2 regions of the Exiguobacterium sp. N4-1P genome follow, and region 1 is predicted to be linked to the other one. Evidence: a T-box and tRNA genes for the amino acid it is inferred to sense, from the RefSeq annotation. Region 1 holds a T-box; the other holds one or more tRNA genes.
What was found. The T-box of region 1 lies ahead of tyrS (tyrosine--tRNA ligase). A T-box ahead of a tRNA ligase gene usually reads a tRNA of that ligase, here a tRNA-Tyr.
Positions count from the first base shown of each region.

Region 2: it encodes a tRNA-Tyr, which carries the amino acid that the T-box ahead of tyrS (tyrosine--tRNA ligase) is inferred to sense. The anticodon was not compared.

Region 1 covers NZ_CP022236.1:2,127,454-2,130,859, reverse strand. The annotation lists gene A0126_RS11000 (transglycosylase domain-containing protein) at 1-1,499, opposite strand, end outside; T-box leader at 1,652-1,853, shown strand; gene tyrS (tyrosine--tRNA ligase) at 1,904-3,151, shown strand; gene A0126_RS10990 (biotin transporter BioY) at 3,203-3,406, opposite strand, start outside.
Region 2 covers NZ_CP022236.1:116,143-119,548, reverse strand. The annotation lists gene rocF (arginase) at 1-828, opposite strand, end outside; tRNA gene A0126_RS00755 (tRNA-Ala) at 1,050-1,125, opposite strand; tRNA gene A0126_RS00750 (tRNA-Gly) at 1,142-1,213, opposite strand; tRNA gene A0126_RS00745 (tRNA-Lys) at 1,221-1,293, opposite strand; tRNA gene A0126_RS00740 (tRNA-Tyr) at 1,298-1,381, opposite strand; tRNA gene A0126_RS00735 (tRNA-Thr) at 1,415-1,487, opposite strand; tRNA gene A0126_RS00730 (tRNA-Glu) at 1,497-1,571, opposite strand; tRNA gene A0126_RS00725 (tRNA-Asn) at 1,574-1,648, opposite strand; rRNA gene rrf (5S ribosomal RNA) at 1,665-1,780, opposite strand; gene A0126_RS00715 (KinB-signaling pathway activation protein) at 2,513-3,118, opposite strand; gene A0126_RS00710 (Mrp/NBP35 family ATP-binding protein) at 3,122-3,406, opposite strand, start outside.

The DNA.
Region 1 (3,406 bases):
CCGCCTTCATTGTTGATTGGGTTGTCACCTGGTTGACGTGGAACCGTTTGATAATAATACTTTTCATCATTAACGGTCGAAGCCGGTGTAATCAAGCCGTTTTCGATACCGTTCGAATAAACAAGAATTGGTTTGGCTGTCGAACCGATTTGACGTTTTGCCTGGAACGCGCGGTTGAAATCATCCGCCGTTCCATCCGTGTAACGTCCACCGACGAAGCCTAAGATACGACCTGTCTCATTTTGAATCATGACAGCAGCCGTTTCTTCTGGATCTTTTTTCGAGACCGTTTTTTTCGTTTTTGGATCAACGACTTGCGTGTATTGTGGAGAAGCAGGGAAGTTGGCAGCATTTTTAGCTGGTGCCTGCATCGCCTCGTGAATTTTCTTATCAAGTGTCAAGTGAATCTTGTATCCGCCTTGACGCATGGCAACTAAAGCCTGTTCCTGATAGTTCGCTTTGACTTCTGCGAGTTCGGATGGTTTTACTTCATCTTCTTTGACGCCATCCTTTTTCATGAAATAGCTCGTCATGATTTTCAAGGCTTCTTTTTCAGCAAGATCGTAAACGTACGGGTACGTATCACGCGAACGTGTTGACGTTTTGGCGAAGTCTTTTGTGATATCGTATTTGACGGCTTTTTCATATTGCTTTTTCGTAATGTTTTTTGCGACATACATCCGTTTTAGAACAGTTTTCATCCGGTTCGTACTTGCTGTCAAATCTTCTTTGACGACACCACCTTGAAGGTAGGGTGTGTAATAATACGGGTTTTTCGGAATGCCTGCTAAGAAGGCTGCTTGTGGTAATGTCAGTTTTTTCGCGGATTTATTGAAGACACCACGAGAGGCGGCTTCGATTCCGGCAATATTTCGTCCGAGAGAGTTTCGACCGAATGAGACAACGTTTAAATAGGCTTGTAGAATTTCATCCTTCGTCATCGCATTTTCGAGACGAAGTGCTAAGATGATTTCTTTTGCTTTCCGTTCGAATGAAACTTCATTCGTTAAAATTTGGTTTTTAATCAATTGTTGTGTCAACGTACTGCCACCCGTCCGAGAAGACGAGTTCGTTAGCTCCTGTAAGACTGCCCGGAGTGTTGCTTTCGGTACGACGCCATCATGTTCATAAAAATCGACATCTTCCGTCGAAAGAACAGCGTCTAGCAGGTAAGGTGAAATTTCTTTGATGTTGACCGGTTGACGTTCTTCATCTGTTGAAATGTTCGTCAACTTTTCGCCACTGCCCCAGTAAATTTCACTCGTAATGGCATAACTATTAACTTGTTGCTTCATTTCCGTTAATTCTGGTGCTTTTGTATCTTTGACGAGCGAAGCGAAATAGCCGCCTGCTGCACCGACAGAAAAACTCCCAATCAGTAGGACAGCAATGATGAGGAATAAAATGATATTCCAAGATACGTCATATGTGATATTCGACCAGTGCCGAACGGCTTTCGTTCGGGGATGATTCCAAAACTTGGACCAGTTCTCGCGCATAAATGATCTCCTTTACATCTTAAACTTGGGTGTAAATTAACATTAAATCACAGATAGACGTATTATACCACAACTGAAACGTGACAATGTCTCTTGACAGTCGATTCTACTTCGACGTATCATGAAAACATCTTATGAAAAATATACGAAAAAAATCAGCTGTGATTGGAATTAGTAATGGAACGCTCCCTGTATCAGAGACCTAGTGGTGCTGCGAACTAGGACATAGCGTGTTCATGAATTACGTCTCCAGGAGCTTCTTGAGAAATCAGGCGGACCGTCCCGTTATCGACGATCTAAGTGGCATGTGTTGCATGCAATTAGGGTGGTACCACGGAATATTCCGTCCCTTCGTTCAGTCGGAGGGGCGGTTTTTTTATACAATTTTTTTAGGAGGAAAACAGATGACGTTACTTGAGGATTTAGAGTTTCGCGGCCTAATCAGCCAAATGACAGATGAAGAAGGTATTAAAGAACTCCTGGCAAGTCCGACAACACTGTACACGGGATTCGACCCGACAGCAGATTCATTGCATATCGGACACCTGTTACCAATTCTCGTTCTACGCCGTTTCCAAGAAGCGGGGCACCACGTGGTCGGTCTCGTCGGTGGCGCAACCGGGATGATTGGAGATCCAAGTGGGCGGTCGACAGAACGATCACTGAACACGTCGGATATCGTCGAAGAATTTGCGAACCGCATCAAAGGGCAATTATCACGCTTTTTACCGCTGGATGGCGAAAACCCTGTGACGATTGCGAACAACCTGGATTGGACAAAAGATTTAACGATCATAGATTTCTTACGCGATATCGGAAAACACTTCCCAATCAGCTACATGCTAGCGAAAGACTCTGTTGATTCACGCCTTCAGAACGGGATTTCTTTCACAGAGTTTTCGTACATGCTATTACAATCATTTGATTTCTTAAAGCTATATGAAAACGAAGGGTGCCGACTCCAGGTCGGCGGAAGTGATCAGTGGGGAAACATTACAGCAGGGATGGAACTGATCCGACGCGTTGGTCATGAAGAGAAAGCATTCGGCATCACTGTACCACTCGTCACGAAATCAGACGGGCAAAAATTCGGGAAAACAGCAGGCGGGGCAGTATGGCTCGATGCCGAAAAAACGACACCGTACGAGTTTTACCAGTTTTGGTTCAACGTCGATGACCTTGATGTCGTCAAATTCCTGAAATACTTTACGTTCTTGACACACGAAGAACTGGAAGGATTGCAAGCGGAAGTGGAAACGGCACCTGAAAAACGGATTGCCCAGCGCCGCCTGGCAGAAGAGATGACGAAACTCGTTCATGGCAGCGAAGCGCTTGAACAAGCGGAGCGAATCACGAAAGCACTCTTCAGTGGTGACATCAAATCATTAAAGGCAGATGATATCGCAGATGCCTTTAAAGGGATGCCGCGCTTTACGCTTGGTGAAGCAACGAATCTCGTCGACGTACTCGTCGAAGCGAAAATCAGTCCTTCGAAGCGTCAAGCGCGAGAAGACGTGACGAATGGCGCAATCTACATCAATGGAGACCGTGAACAAGAGTTGACGAAAGAGATCACGAAGCAAGATGCGATTGGTGACTTCACGATCATCCGTCGTGGGAAAAAGAAATACTTCGTACTTGAACATGCGTAAGTGATATAACAAAAAAGAACGCTGACGAATGCTCGTCAGCGTTCTTTTTGCTTAGGCTGTTCTAAAAATACGGAGTGGTAATAAACGAACGGCGATCGTCGTGGCAAGTAACGCTTTTAGCGTATCACCGATGATGAACGGGACATTAATGACGAGGGCATCCATGAATGATAAATGTAGGACGAGCATTAAACCGAATGTTCCGAGTAAGTAAACGAGACCGAGTCCGAAAACGACCATTCCAAAAAACAATGG
Region 2 (3,406 bases), 1.0 Mb from region 1:
TTCTTCTAACAACGGATTCACTTCGACGAACTCCGCTGCAATAAAGTTTTCTTGTTCCGCACAAGAGTTCAAGACGGTCTGAGCATCCTCTAACATGACACCGTCCGCAACCCGCGTCCCGGTCCCTTCGACTAAACTCGGGTCAAGACCATCCATGTCGAAACTTAAGTAAAATGCGTCTGTCGTTTCGTTCAGGTAAGCAATCGCTTCCTTCATGATGGCTTCCATTCCCCGTGTCCGAATCGCTTCCATGTCATAAACGCGAATCCCAAGCCGATCAATCAATTCCTGTTCTCCCGGATCGACGTCACGCAAGCCGATAAAGACAAGATGCTCCGGTTGTAACTTGACGTCTGTCCCACCGATTTCCGTTAGGCGCTGATGCCCTTCCCCAAGAGCAACAGCGAGTGGCATTCCATGAATATTACCTGTAGGTGACGTTTCCGGTGTATTTAAATCACCATGCGCATCGAACCAAATCGCACCGAGCCGCGGAATCGATCGACGAAGTCCTGCGATCGTTCCGATTGCCATGCTGTGGTCGCCCCCGACGAGTAACGGAAAACGTCGTTCGGACAGCGCATCATGTACAAGTAGCTGTAAATCATTCGTCGTATGGACGACTCCTTCGAGACGCTTTAACTTCGCATCTTCCTCACGTACCGCGTCTTCTGGTAAGACAGCCGCTTCCCCATAGCGGACCGCTTCTTGTCCATGTGTTGCTAACGTTTGAAATAGGCCTGCTTGTTCGACTGCTGCCGGACCATGCTCTGTTCCTGGCTTTCCTTGACCGTAACGATATGGCACGCTGATATATGCAATGTTCATCCCCGCATCCCCTTTGCTTAATTAAGTTACCTTAATTGTAAGCGGTAACATACGGCTGGTTCAACTCGACAAGATGACGCATTTTTATACAGTAGACGACAACAAAAAAGCACTGTGAAGGGAATCACAGTGCTTTCGCGTACGTACTCTGGTTAACAGGCATTTCAAGTATAAAAAAACTTAAGACGAACGAAACTCGCTTAAGATCTTTAAGCAAAATTTGGTGGAGCCTAGCGGGATCGAACCGCTGACCTCCTGCGTGCAAGGCAGGCGCTCTCCCAGCTGAGCTAAGGCCCCAAAAAAATAAACAAAAAGCGGAAGACGGGATTCGAACCCGCGACCCCGACCTTGGCAAGGTCGTATTCTACCACTGAACTACTTCCGCAAGAAGATGAGCCATGCAGGATTCGAACCTGCGACCCTCTGATTAAAAGTCAGATGCTCTACCAACTGAGCTAATGGCTCGACATGGTGGGGGGGGGCGGATTCGAACCGCCGAACCCGAGGGAGCGGATTTACAGTCCGCCGCGTTTAGCCACTTCGCTACCCCCCCAGTTTGTCTAGGAAAATTTAATTAAAAAAACAGTGCCGGCAACAGGAGTCGAACCCGCGACCTACTGATTACAAGTCAGTTGCTCTACCAGCTGAGCTACACCGGCACAATAAAATGGTGACCCGTACGGGAATCGAACCCGTGATACCGCCGTGAAAGGGCGGTGTCTTAACCGCTTGACCAACGGGCCATTGGCTCCGCAAGTAGGATTTGAACCTACGACCTACCGGTTAACAGCCGGTTGCTCTACCACTGAGCTATTGCGGAATAAAAAAACAAAATTGCCTGGCAACGTCCTATCCTCACAGGGGGAAGCCCCCAACTACTTTCGGCGTTCAAGTGCTTAACTTCCGTGTTCGGCATGGGAACGGGTGTGACCACTTGGCTATCGTCACCAGACGACAGGGCTCGCGCCCTCAAAACTGAAGTCATCAACAATCATCTGCTAGAACAAGGCCTCGACCGATTAGTATCACTCAGCTCCGCATGTCACCATGCTTCCACCCGTGACCTATCTACCTCATCGTCTCTGAGGGGTCTTTCTTGATTACTCAAAGGGAAATGCGCCTTTCATCATCGGACCATGCGGTCCGAAGAACTATCCGGTATTAGCTCCGATTTCTCGGAGTTATCCCAATCCTTGAGGCAGGTTCCTTACGTGTTACTCACCCGTCCGCCGCTCATTCCACTCGCTTCCCTCCGAAGAGTTCCGCGAGCTTCCTGCGCTCGACTTGCATGTATTAGGCACGCCGCCAGCGTTCGTCCTGAGCCAGGATCAAACTCTCCATAAAGTGTTTGACTTGCTCGTTTTTGTGACCGAAGTCACGTTGACGAAGCTTGCGCTTCATTCATTGTTTGTATCCGAAGATACGTTTTTTGCCTCATCGTTCAGTTTTCAAAGTCCGATATGTCATTTGACGACTTTTAAATCTTACAGTAAAGTATTAACTAATGTCAATTCTTTTTTATAAGTTTTTTTCGTTGTATGACGCTCGCTTTCGGCGTGTGCCTTAGCGACATGTATTAATATATCAACTCTTGTTTTTTACGTCAACTGTTTTTCTAAAAAAACTTTTAAAAAAGATGGACCCGATGGAATTGGTCATAACAACCATTCCCCGAGTCCTTTTCTTATGCCTGTTTTTGCGACTGTACTTTCGCTGGAGCAGGCTTTTCTTGCAAGCGATGCAACATCAGGATTTGATACGCATTACAAACCAAGAGTGTCGCCAGTGCGGCCCAAAGCATCCGCTTGTCTTGCGTTGCCTGAAGAGCTGGTACCCATTCAATCAACGTGATGACCGTCATTAAGAATAACGTCGGGATGAAAGCACTGAAATTTGTTTCACGGGCTTTCGTACGTGCAACGAGAAATGCGACGAACAATAAGACAACCATTTCACCAATATAGAGGCTTGTTTTATCGAATCCGAACGCAAGTCCACGTAAGTAGACGCCGTCAAACAAGGCGAAGGCAATCAAAACGACCTGAACCCGATTCCATAACTTTGCGCCGCGGAACAGATCAAGTCCAACCCGGTGCAAAATCAAATAAGAGAAAAAGCCCATCAGGCTGATTGCCGTCCATGTACTACTGTATGCCAAGGCCGTAATGTATCCGCTAATCGATTGATTGCGGACGTACCCTGGTTCAGCGACAAGGTTAAACACGAAGCCGGCTAGCGTCCCAATTAGGAGCGTCATCCAGAACAGCTTCAAAAATCCTTTAATCTTCATGTATTATCCCTCTACTTTTTCGATGACACGCGCTGCGAGTTCATTATAGTGTGTTTCAAATGGATGGTCATCGCGATAAATCGATGGTGCAAAGTCCGATTCATTCGCATATGGTTGTCCAAGTGGAATCTTAGCTAGAATATCTGTTTTTAGCGCTTCTGACAACTTCTCTCCGCCACCTGATCCGAAGACATACTCTTTTTCACCAGTTACCTTGCTTTCGAAGTACGCCATATTTTCAATGATACCGAGCAAACGGTGGTTCGTCTTAATCGCCATCGCACCGGC